One region of the Rahnella sp. JUb53 genome, then DNA from elsewhere that is predicted to be linked to it. Evidence: predicted binding sites of a transcription regulator. Region 1 holds the regulator's gene; each other region holds the start of a gene.
What was found. Region 1 encodes PurR, which represses purine synthesis genes. Its sites were predicted from a motif close to CANGCAAACGTTTGCNTG; they were not measured.
Positions count from the first base shown of each region.

Region 2: a site for PurR is predicted at 1,362-1,379, ahead of EC840_RS16880 (NCS2 family permease). Genes of this name have one in related genera too.
Region 3: a site for PurR is predicted at 950-967, ahead of glyA (serine hydroxymethyltransferase). Genes of this name have one in related genera too.
Region 4: a site for PurR is predicted at 1,620-1,637, ahead of EC840_RS01140 (L-serine ammonia-lyase). Genes of this name have one in related genera too.

Region 1 covers NZ_SLYT01000001.1:328,328-331,526, forward strand. The annotation lists gene punR (DNA-binding transcriptional activator PunR) at 1-733, shown strand, start outside; gene purR (HTH-type transcriptional repressor PurR) at 784-1,809, opposite strand; gene EC840_RS01620 (C40 family peptidase) at 2,409-3,199, opposite strand, start outside.
Region 2 covers NZ_SLYT01000007.1:79,288-82,486, forward strand. The annotation lists gene EC840_RS16870 (bifunctional diguanylate cyclase/phosphodiesterase) at 1-22, opposite strand, end outside; gene EC840_RS16875 (glutathione S-transferase) at 292-960, shown strand; gene EC840_RS16880 (NCS2 family permease) at 1,495-2,862, shown strand.
Region 3 covers NZ_SLYT01000010.1:27,932-31,130, reverse strand. The annotation lists gene hmpA (NO-inducible flavohemoprotein) at 1-752, opposite strand, end outside; gene glyA (serine hydroxymethyltransferase) at 1,072-2,325, shown strand; gene EC840_RS20215 (3-phenylpropionate MFS transporter) at 2,489-3,199, shown strand, end outside.
Region 4 covers NZ_SLYT01000001.1:224,369-227,567, reverse strand. The annotation lists gene pabB (aminodeoxychorismate synthase component 1) at 1-858, shown strand, start outside; gene EC840_RS01145 (CoA pyrophosphatase) at 855-1,457, shown strand; gene EC840_RS01140 (L-serine ammonia-lyase) at 1,665-3,029, shown strand.

The sequences.
Region 1 (3,199 bases):
AACGCCAGCGGGCAAAGTTTTCGTGGATGAAGCGCGGGTTCTGATAAAAAAAATGATAGCTACACGACGCCAGTGTCAGCAGGTTGCCAACGGCTGGCGGGGCGAGTTACGTATTGCTGTCGACAGAATTGTTAAACCGGCAAGAACCCGGCGACTGGTGCTGGATTTCTATCGTCATTTTCCTGATACGGAACTGATTATTCATTCCGAAGTGTTTAATGGTGTGTGGGACGCACTGGTTGACGGACGTGCTGATGTGGCAATCGGTGCGACGCGGGCGATACCGGTTGGTGGTCGTTTCAGTTTTCGCGACATGGGGTTTATGGACTGGCACTGCGTGGTCAGCCCGCAGCATCCGCTGGCGCAGTTACCGGGTGCGCTCAGTGATGACCAGCTCAGGCCTTATCCCGCATTGTGTCTTGAAGATACCTCGCGGACGTTGCCCAAGCGTGATACCTGGACGCTTGATAACCAGCGGCGTCTGGTTGTGCCGGACTGGACCTGCGCGCTTGAATGTCTGAGTGAAGGTTTATGCGTAGGAATGATGCCGGTACATCGCGTGAGCCACCACATTGAACAGCAGACATTGCAGGTTCTGGCGCTGGAGAATACCTTCCCTGACAGCCCATGTTGCCTGACGTGGGACCAGAGCAATCCGTCACCTTCACTGGCGTGGTTGCTGGAATATATGGGTGATACAGAAACGATGAACCGTGAATGGCTGCGGGACTGAGAAATTAAACGCCTGCAAAAGCAGGCGTTATGTAAGATTAAAGGCAAGCATTAACGGCGATAGTCGCGGTACGGGCCATCGGCCACCGAACGACGTTCAACCAGTTTCGGATGCACCTCGATGGTCTGTGATTCTTCACGTTTGCTGACGATGCGGTCGAGCAACATAGTAAAGGCCATCTCACCCAACCGTTCTTTCGGCTGATGCACGGTCGTCAGTGCCGGAGAGAAGTACCGCGCATTACGCACGTTATCGTAACCAATCACCGAAATATCCTGCGGGACGCGCAATCCGAGCTCATCAGCGGCGCAAATTGCGCCCATTGCCATGACATCGCCCCCGCAGAAGACGGCGGTGGGGCGTTGTTTCTGCATCAGAATCTTATGCATCGCCTGATAACCTGACTCCGGCTCGAAATCGCCCTGAACCACCCATTCTTCGCGAAGCGGGATATTGGCTTCCGTCAGCGCTTTGACAAAACCCTGGAAACGACCGCCGCCGGTGTTACGCGCCAGCTGTCCCGGGATCACGCCAATATCACGATGCCCGCGTTCGATCAGATAGCGTCCGGCCATATAACCGCCTTCGAAAGCATTATCGATAATGCTGTCGGTGAAGTTTTTACGCGCTTCGCCCCAGTCCATCACCACCATCGGAATCGAACGATACTCTTCAAGCATATTGAGTAATTCGTCAGGGTATTCCGCGCACATGACCAGCAGACCATCGACGCGTTTTTGCGCCAGCATCTGCAGATAGGCCTGTTGTTTTTCCAGATTGTTGTGCGAGTTACACAAGATCAGCGTATAGCCTTTGGAGAAGCAGCTGTTCTCGACGGCTTCAATCACCTCGGCAAAATAGGGCGCTTCACTGGAGGTTGCCAGCAGACCAATCGTCTTGGTGTTATTCACTTTAAGACTACGGGCTACGGCGCTCGGAGAATAATGTAGCTCTTTAATGGCAAGCAGCACCGCTTCCCTGGTTTCTTCGGCGACGAAACGTGTTTTATTGATGACGTGCGACACGGTTGTAGTGGAAACGCCAGCGCGCTTTGCGACATCTTTAATCGTTGCCATGTAAAGAATGACTCCTGAACTTCCGTGCTTCAGCACGTTAGCATTATGTTAATCGTTTGCTTGCGTTGATTACACTGCGGACATCTAAAAGGGCAGTGTAATCATTGGGTGGATTCTTCAGAATGAGGCGTGAAATGCTCTCGGGTGAAATCGACCGGCACACAGGCGTGTTAACCGACAATTTTCTCTTATAATGCATGAAAGTGGAAGTAAAATTGTCATGTTCACATTTTCATTCAGCAGAGGATTTTAAAAGTGAATTATGCGAAAATGCGTTGGCACACATTTAGTGTGGCTAAAAGAAACGCCACAACTTGATCCGAAAGGGGGTTTGATGGACAGCAACCTGAAATTATCGTTGATCACCACGGTATGCGCTTTGCTCATGATTATCGCTTTCAGCTTCACGGCAGTGATGAACTAATCTGGCAGTGAGACAGTAGTGAGACGCAACAAAAAAGGGCGATACCTTTCACAGGAATCGCCCTTTTCAATTTTACGCAGTGACCGTTACCGCCGATACTCTTCCCTGCAGAAACTCTTCGTTAAGTGCTATTCAATGGCTGATTAGCGAAACCTCAGACTTAACGAATTGTTTATTATCGGATTGTTTTTGGGGTCATCACCCGACGTGCGCCAACATAGTGGTCTTGCCAGTAATCGTCGCCCAGTGAGGTGATTTTGATGTCTTCACCGGTTCTTGGCGACTGGATGAATTTGCCGTTGCCAACATAAACACCCACATGATCCGCTGCGCCGCGGTTGTTGATTCTGAAGAACACCAGATCACCGCTTTCAAGTTCGCCACGTTTCACCGGCGCTGCATCGCGCAGGTGGTACATCTCGTTTGCCGTGCGCGGCATTTTAATGCGGATCAAATCTTTGTAAGCGTAATAGACCAGACCGCTGCAATCAAAACCGGTATTCGGAGAAGTTCCTCCCCAGCGATAAGGTTTGCCGACCTGGTGCATCAGCTTAGTCATCGCCGTTTGTTGTGCATGCTGATAGCGTTTTTTATGTGTCGCACTCAGCGTAATAGGTTTGGTGTCTTCTTCGCGTAACTTCTTGCCTTTGCGGTGTCGGCCATACGCTTCTTTCTTGCTGATTTTTTCACTGCTGTTTTTGGCAAGCGCTCGTGATTTAGTGGCTTTATCTGTCTTTTTCTCGGCCCGCGTTGTCCTGAGTGTTTTTTCTTTTTTGCTTTCGGCCCGGGTCGTTTTTACGCTTTTCTCAGAAGTTGTCTTGCGTTTGACCAGTTCGGTGCTGCTGACCTTCTTCGATTTTGATGCTTTTTCCTGAGTCTTTTTCTCTGTCACCGGTGCGACTTTTGTTTTTTTACTGGTTTTCGCCGCCACTGTCTTTCGCTTTCGCCGTTCTTCCGGCGTCACGG
Region 2 (3,199 bases), on a different contig from region 1:
TGTTGTAATTACTGGAAAACATGTGAGGCTCCACAAACATAGAGTCGAAAGCGACGGGCTGATTTTTTTATCCGGCGATAATGGCATTAAGAATTATTAAAGGCGAATGAAGTTACGATAATTTTTTTCGTGTAATTAAGATTAATCCGTAAGTAATTTTAATCAAATAAAAAGATTTTTTGCGGTATTAATCCGGATGAAAGAAAGGGTTTTTAAACGAATGTGATACGGCCTGCGAAACCGTTGTCTATAGTTAACAGATAATTAAATACGACAGGGCAGAAGACGTTTATGTTAACAGTTCATCATTTGGATAACTCCCGATCACAGCGAATCTTATGGATGCTCGAAGAACTGAGCGTACCTTACGAAATCAAACAGTATCAACGTGATAAGAAATCCATGCTGGCACCGGAATCGCTGAAAAAAGTGCATCCTCTCGGCAAATCACCGGTACTGGAAGATAACGGCATGATCCTCGCGGAATCTGGCGCCATTATTGAGTATCTGCAGGAAGTGTACGATGAGGCAGGCACGCTGAAACCGACGGCGTTCGCGGAGCGCCAGCAGTATCGCTACTGGATGCATTATGCCGAAGGTTCGCTGATGCCGCTGCTGGTCATGAAGCTGATTTTCAGCCGTCTGGGCAAGCCGCCAATGCCGTGGCTGATCCGCCCGATTGCCGGTGCGATCGGACAGGGTGTGCAGAAAAACTATCTGGATAAACAGATTTATACCCACATGGATTATCTGGAACAACATCTGACCACGCATCCTTATTTCGCGGGTTATCAGTTCAGCGCAGCGGACATTCAGATGAGTTTCCCGGTAGAAGCCATAAACGCCCGCACCGGTCTGGGAAAATACCCACATTTAAATGCATGGCTTTCCAATGTGACAGCCCGACCGGCTTATCAGCGGGCTCTGGAAACCGGTGGCCCTTTGAATATCCTGCGTTAATGGTTTTTAAGTCCTCAGAAATTTAAAGGGGGAAGCGTTTTGGTTTTTTATCGCCGGAACGTATTCCCTTTTTATATTTCACAGCGGGCTCTTTGCGGGTGTGGAATTTGCCCAATGAACGCCATCAGAAAATAAACCTTAATAAACGTCCTGTTATTTTTATCTCCGGTCTTTTACCTCCCGGCATAGCCTATTCATCCTGATTTGCTGTCTCTCTTTCTCATCGCCACGAAGCGTGCGCAACCGTTACCGCACAGCAAATCGCCAGGCGGACAGATTTGCACCACAACCGCGTTTTTATTGACCAGACAACGGTAAATTGTCGTCATTCACAGTTGATGTGTGGTAATTAAAAACGAGATAATCGTTTGCGTTAATTTTTGTCCCGCCATACGCGATGCGAGTTAAACGTTTGCCTTGCCGTTCTGACGCCCGTTTCGGCGATTTCAGGCGACAAATAGGGAAGTGAACGTGCAGAAACGGTTTCATAATGACCACGCCGGCTAATCAGCAGAGACATTCAGAGGAATTTTCATGTCGAGTCAACACACTCAGACGGGCAGCGCCGTTGCGCCAAAGGGCCCGTTTGATGCTTTTTTCAAAATCAGTGCGCGTGGCAGTAACGTTCGCCAGGAAGTGATCGCCGGCTTAACGACGTTTCTGGCGATGGTGTATTCGGTCATCGTTGTACCGTCAATGCTTGGCAAAGCGGGTTTCTCGCCAAGCGCCGTGTTTGTCGCGACCTGTCTGGTAGCCGGTTTCGGCTCCCTGCTGATGGGCCTGTGGGCTAATCTGCCGCTGGCGATTGGTTGCGCCATCTCTCTGACTGCCTTTACCGCCTTTAGTCTGGTGCTCGGCCAGCACATCAGCGTGCCGGTTGCCCTCGGCGCGGTATTCCTGATGGGCGTATTGTTCACCATTATCTCGATGACCGGCATCCGGTCGTGGATTTTGCGCAACCTGCCAACCGGCGTTGCGCACGGAACCGGCATCGGTATCGGCCTGTTCCTGTTGCTGATCGCGGCCAACGGCGTCGGCCTGGTGGTGAAAAACCCGCTGGACGGTTTACCTGTCGCGCTTGGCGCCTTTACTTCTTTCCCGGTGATCATGACATTGCTCGGACTGGCGGTGATTTTCGGCCTTGAGAAACTGCGTGTGCCCGGCGGCATTTTGCTGGTGATTATCGCGATTTCCATTATTGGTCTGATTTTCGATCCTGCCGTGAAATATCAGGGTTTGTTCGCGATGCCTTCTCTGGCAGGTGCTGACGGCAAATCGGTGATTTTCGATCTCGACATCATGGGCGCGCTGAAAGCGGCGGTATTGCCAAGCGTTCTGGCGCTGGTGATGACCGCGGTGTTTGATGCCACCGGCACTATCCGCGCAGTAGCCGGTCAGGCAAACCTGCTGGATGAAAACGGCCAGATCATCAGCGGCGGCAAAGCGCTGACCGCAGACTCCGTGAGCAGCATTTTTGCCTCGCTGGTTGGCGCATCACCGGCAGCGGTTTACATCGAATCGGCAGCCGGTACGGCAGCGGGCGGCAAAACCGGCCTGACCGCAACGGTCGTCGGCGTGCTGTTCCTGCTGATGTTGTTCCTGTCTCCATTGTCTTATCTGGTACCGGCTTACGCTACCGCACCGGCGCTGATGTACGTCGGTCTGCTGATGCTCAGCAACGTGACCAAACTGGATTTCACCGATTTCGTGGATGCGATGTCAGGATTGCTGTGCGCGGTGTTCATCGTGCTGACCTGTAACATCGTGACCGGCATCATGCTCGGTTTCAGCTCGCTGGTGATTGGCCGTATTTTCTCCGGCGAATGGCGGAAACTGAACGTGGGCACGGTGGTGATCGCCGTGGCGCTGGTGGTGTTTTATGCGGGCGGCTGGGCGATTTGATGCCAGGCCGGGTATCAGGCGGATTTGGCCGGTTGCACTGGCGGGCTGACTGAGAAAATTTTGGTTTTTGCCGGTTGCACCGGCGGGCCGAGAAAATTTCGGTTTCTCACGTGCGGTGATCGCTTAACGCGCTGCGCCCAAACCGACCAGAGGGGAAAGGCTTTTCCCCTCTGAACTCCCCTCGCTTTTTTCAACAAGCGCTTCGCTCGCTGGCTATGTTTCAGCAACCGCTGCGACAGGCTGGAAATCTTGCCGCTGCGCGGTTCCCTCTCTCGGTCCTGAAGCCCTGGGTCTTCAGGCCGCTACGTTCGGCAAGATTTCTGAATCGCCCTCACAA
Region 3 (3,199 bases), on a different contig from region 1:
GGCTGCGCAAAGTGATGCAGGAAGTTTGATACCGCGCCCTGGCCTTCGCGTTTAACGGCAATGCGGTAGGTTTTACCGTTCGGTGCCTGCGTCAGGGAATACTGACGGATTTCCTGATTTTCCAGCGAGGCATCGCGGATATACACCGCCAGATATTGTCCCGGCTGGAAATCCACCACCGGCAATCCATCGACAGGTTCCAGCAGGAAAGAGGTGATCAGTTCACTTTGCGGTTGTTTTTCGGCGATGCGGAATTCACGCGTACCGCGCCAGCCACCGGTTTTTTCTGCGCTGTCCTGATAAATCTCTGCTTCACGGTTGATAAACACATTCGCCAGCACGCCGTAGGCTTTGCCCCACGCATCCAGCACTTCCTGACCCGGGCTTAACATTTCATCCAACGTTGCCAGCAGATGTTCGCCGACAATGTTGTATTGATCCGGCTGAATGGTAAAGCTGGTGTGCTTTTGCGCGATGCGCTCCACCGCAGGCAACAGTGCCGCCAGATTTTCGATATTGGCGGCGTAAGCACAGATGGCATCAAACAGCGCCTGACGCTGATCGCCGTTGCGCTGGTTGCTCATATTGAAGATGTCTTTGAGCTCGGGATTGTGCTCGAACATGCGGTCGTAGAAGTGCGCGGTGAGTTTCGGACCGGTCGCTGCAAGCAAAGGAATAGTGGATTTAACGGTAGCGATAGTGGCTGAATCAAGCATAGTGAACTCCGTGTCTTTGTCGATTTCATTAAACATGTATTTTAAATACATCTTATATAAACCCACAATTTCTGTAAACCCCCCTAAAGGGGTAAGGGCTTTTTAAGGTGAAGAGTGTGATGGAGCAGTGCGATGGGGGCTGAGTCACAAAGCTGAAATTTGTACATGTTCAGATGAATATTTATCCCTTGATTACGGGCAGAGGTTCGCAGATCAAAGCCTTGCTGTATCTGGAGCCAATCGTTTGCCTAAAAACCTCAAACTGACCCTATCCGAAGGGCGCTTAAACATTTACACTGTTGCGCAGAACCCGGAAGGGGCTTTTATTTTTAGTTTGTTGAGTCAGGAGATGCGGATGTTAAAGCGTGAAATGAACATTGCCGATTATGATGCTGAGCTGTGGGCAGCAATGGAAAAAGAAGTTGTTCGTCAGGAAGAACATATCGAGCTGATTGCGTCAGAAAACTATACCAGCCCGCGTGTTATGCAGGCTCAGGGTTCGCAGCTGACCAACAAATATGCCGAAGGCTATCCGGGCAAACGTTATTACGGTGGTTGTGAGTACGTCGACATCGTTGAACAACTGGCTATCGACCGTGCAAAAGAATTGTTCGGTGCAGATTTCGCTAACGTTCAGCCACACTCCGGCTCACAGGCGAACTTCGCGGTTTACACCGCACTGCTGCAACCGGGCGACACCATTCTGGGGATGAACCTCGGCCATGGCGGTCACCTGACGCACGGTTCACCGGTTAACCTGTCCGGTAAACTGTACAACGTGGTGCCTTACGGCATCGACGAAAGCGGCGACATCGATTATGACGACGTAAAACGTCAGGCCGAAGCGCACAAACCAAAAATGATCATCGGCGGTTTCTCCGCGTTCTCCGGTATCGTTGACTGGGCAAAAATGCGTGAAATCGCCGACAGCGTTGGTGCTTACTTCTTCGTCGACATGGCACACGTTGCCGGTCTGATTGCTGCGGGCGTTTACCCGAACCCGGTTCCGCACGCGCACATCGTGACCACCACCACGCACAAAACGCTGGCTGGCCCACGCGGTGGTCTGATTCTGGCGAAAGGCGGTGATGAAGAGTTCTACAAAAAACTGAACTCCGCTGTCTTCCCTGGTGGCCAGGGCGGCCCGCTGATGCACGTGATTGCCGGTAAAGCGGTAGCACTGAAAGAAGCGATGGAACCTGAGTTCAAAACCTACCAGCAGCAAGTGGCTAAAAATGCTCAGGCAATGGTCGCTGTGGTTCTGGAACGTGGCTACAAAGTGGTTTCCGGCGGTACGCACAACCACCTGTTCCTGATGGATCTGGTTGATAAAAACCTGACCGGTAAAGAAGCCGATGCCGCACTGGGCCGCGCTAACATTACTGTGAACAAAAACAGCGTGCCTAACGATCCGAAGAGCCCGTTCGTGACTTCCGGTGTACGTATCGGTACTCCGGCTATCACCCGTCGCGGCTTTAAAGAAGCTGAAGCGCGTGAACTGGCTGGCTGGATCTGCGACGTGCTGGACAACGTGAACGACGAAGGCACTATCGAACGCGTTAAACAGAAAGTTCTCGACATCTGTGCACGCTTCCCGGTTTACGCGTAATATTTGCGAAGCCGTAAAGCTGCTAAAACCCGCTCCGGCGGGTTTTTTTATGGGCATCTATCAGAATTTGTGAGCTGGCAGACATTACTGGAGTATGAAAGCGTCTGCGGATTGCTAGCGATTGTGAGCTTTGTCAAAGTATTGGCCTCACACCGGAGGATTTATGGAATTGCGTTCCACGCGCTGGCTTGCACTCAGTTATTTCACCTATTTTTTCAGTTACGGTATTTTTCTTCCCTTCTGGGGCTTATGGCTTAAAGGCGAGGGTATTTCCTCCGAAAGCATCGGCCTGTTGCTCGGCGCCGGTTTAGTCGCCCGTTTTCTTGGCACGTTAATCATTTCTCCCTCCATCAAAGACCCTTCGCATCTCATCACCGGTTTACGCATCCTCGCGTTGCTCACGCTGGCGTTTGCCGTCGGGTTCTGGTTTGGCAACGGCTGGGCGTGGCTGATGATCAACATTGCCGGTTTCAGCCTGTTCTTTGGTCCGCTGGTTCCGCTGACCGATGCGCTGGCCGGTACGCTGCAACGCCAGATCAATATGGATTACGGCAAAGTGCGCGTCTGGGGCTCGATTGCCTTTGTGATTGGCTCGGCGGTCACCGGTAAACTGGTGGAGGTCTACGGGCACAACGCGATCCTCTATACGCTGACCGCAGGCGTGGCTGCCATGTTGCTGGGCATGTTACTGCGCCCAAGCGTAAAACCGGTGGGAGAACCGCGAACCAGCGGTGCGCCGGCCATTTCGTGGAAAGCATTACTCGGCGAAAAACCGGTCTGGCGGTTCCTGTTATGCGTAACGTTATTACAGGGCGCACACGCCGCATACTACGGTTTCAGCGCGATTTACTGGCAGGATATCGGGTATTCTTCG
Region 4 (3,199 bases), 100 kb from region 1:
CGCTCTGCGTCAGCGCCTTTCCGGCTGAATGCGCCGTGGCAGGCGAATATGAGCCGCGAAGAATACGGGCAAAAGTTCAGGCAGATTCAGGAATATATCCGCGACGGCGATTGTTATCAGATCAATCTGGCGCAACGTTTTTCCACGCAGTACGACGGCGATGAATGGCAGGCTTTTCTGCGTCTGAATCAGGCCAACCGTGCGCCCTTCTCAGCATTTCTGCGTCTGCCGCAAAACACCGTTCTCAGCCTCTCGCCGGAGCGTTTTATCTGGCTTAAAGAAAACCAGATTCAGACACGACCGATTAAAGGCACCCTGCCACGTTGCGAAGATCCGACAGAAGATGCGCGACAGGCAAAACGTCTGGCAGGATCGGAGAAAGATCGTGCCGAGAACCTGATGATTGTAGATTTACTGCGTAATGACATCGGGCGCGTCGCCGTACCCGGCAGCGTGCGCGTGCCGGAACTGTTTGTGGTAGAGCAGTTTCCGGCGGTGCATCATCTGGTCAGCACCATCACTGCGCAGTTACCGCAAGAGTGCCATCCTGCGGCCTTGTTACGCGCCTGTTTCCCCGGCGGTTCCATTACCGGCGCACCGAAAGTGCGTGCAATGGAAATCATCGAAGAACTCGAGCCACATCGCCGCAACGGCTATTGCGGCAGCATCGCGTATATCAGCTTTTGCGGCACCATGGACAGCAACATCACCATCCGCACGTTACTCACGTCGCAGGGAAAAATTCATTGCTGGGCAGGCGGCGGGATTGTGGCGGACAGTCAGGAACAGGCAGAATATCAGGAAACTTTTGATAAGATTGCCCGAATTCTGCCTCAGTTAGGAGAAACATCATCGTGACTTTGCTGGAACAACATGCGCCAATTCAGACACTTTCCCCCGCTGTTGAAGATTTCATATTGCGCTTTCAGTTGCAGCAACCTCGCCAGCCCGCACCGGCGCTGCGCGGAACCCGTCACGCTGCGGTGCTGATCCCGATCATATGCCGCCCCGAACCTACGCTGTTACTGACACGCCGATCAGATCAGCTGCGCAAACACGCGGGACAAGTCGCCTTTCCCGGCGGCGCGGCGGATGCTTCTGATGCGTCGATTATCGCCACGGCCTTGCGTGAAGCGCAGGAAGAAGTCGCCATTCCGCCTGAACAGGTTTATGTATTAGGCACACTTTCGCCGCAGGATAGCAGCAGCGGTTTTCGGGTCACACCGGTAGTAGGGCTGTTACCCGTCGATGTGCCGCTGCATCCGGCTGAAGACGAAGTCGCCGAGTTATTTGAAATGCCGCTGCGTGAAGCTTTTGATCTGGCTCGTTATCACCCGCTTGATATTCATCGCAGGGGCATTCATCACCGCGTTTATTTGTCCTGGTATCAGCAGCAATTTGTCTGGGGTCTCACCGCCGCTATCATCCGCCAGCTCGCCGGACAGGTCGAAGTCTGAGCGCTCTGATTACATAGCGATCACACTTTTGCATCAAATAAGTTTATTTCATGCGAAAAATGAAACTTTTGCCTCTCAGCCCTTTTAAACTATAAGTCTATCCATAAGAACAAGAGAGCCGTCCATAAAGACGAAATCTCGCTGTGGTTCATTTATGGAAGCCAGGGATCCCGTTCCCTGCCGCAATCTATTACAGGAGTATTCGACGTGATTAGCGTTTTCGACATGTTCAAGGTCGGGATTGGCCCTTCCAGTTCCCATACTTTGGGCCCGATGAAAGCCGGTAAACAGTTCGCTGACGACCTGCTGGAAAAGGGCATGATGCCTGCCGTTACGCGTGTCGCCGTGGACGTTTTTGGTTCTTTGTCTCTGACAGGCAAAGGCCACCACACAGATATCGCCATTATTTTAGGCCTGGCCGGTAATCAGCCAGACACCGTCGACATTGACGGAATTCCCCATTTTATCCGCGACGTTGAGCAACGTGAGCGTTTGCCGCTGGGCACCACTCAGCATGAAGTAGATTTCCCGCGTGATACCGGCATGGTGTTCCGCGGTGAGAATTTGCCACGCCACGAGAACGCCATGCAAATCCATGCGTTTGCTGGCGATAAAATGATTTACAGCAAAACGTATTATTCCGTCGGCGGCGGTTTTATTGTCGATGACGAACACTTCGGTCAGCCGGTTCTCGACGAAGTCACCGTGCCTTACAGCTTTAATTCGGCCAGTGAAATGCTGGCTAAATGTAAGGAAACCGGCCTGTCATTATCCGGGCTGGTGATGAAGAACGAGCTGGCGCAACACAGTAAGCAGGAGATCGACCAGTATTTCGAGAAGATCTGGCACACCATGCAGGCGTGTATCGATCGCGGTCTGAATACTGAAGGCGTGTTGCCGGGGCCGCTGCGGGTACCGCGCCGTGCGTCTGCTCTGCGCCGGATGCTGGTGTCAAACGATAAGCTTTCCAGTGACCCGATGAACGTGATCGACTGGGTGAATATGTTTGCGCTGGCAGTTAACGAAGAAAATGCCGCAGGCGGACGCGTAGTGACTGCGCCAACCAACGGTGCATGCGGCATTGTGCCGGCGGTACTGGCCTATTATGACCAGTTTATTCAGTCGGTCAGCCCTGACATTTACCTGCGCTATTTCCTGACCTCCGGCGCTATCGGCATTTTGTATAAAATGAATGCGTCGATTTCTGGTGCAGAAGTCGGTTGTCAGGGCGAAGTGGGCGTAGCCTGTTCGATGGCGGCAGCAGGTCTAACGGAATTGCTGGGCGGCAGCCCTGAGCAGGTGTGTGTCGCTGCCGAAATTGGTATGGAACACAACCTCGGTCTGACTTGTGATCCGGTAGCCGGACAGGTTCAGGTGCCGTGCATTGAGCGTAATGCCATTGCTTCGGTGAAAGCGATTAACGCTGCCCGGATGGCACTGCGCCGCACCAGCGAGCCAAGAGTGTCTCTGGATAAAGTGATCGAAACCATGTACGAAACCGGTAAAGATATGAATTCAAAATACCGTGAAACGTCGCGTGGTGGTCTGGCGATTAAGGTTCAGTGCGACTGATTTTACTGTCGCGTTGATAATTTCCTGCGGTTCTTCAGCTGAAGCATTTTCAGCCGGTTTACCGCAGGAAATATTATCCACACGATAGCTGGCAGCAATAAAACCTTCGTTAATGACAACCTGTTGTATTATCAAAACATAATGGATGTGTCACTTGCATTATACCCTGC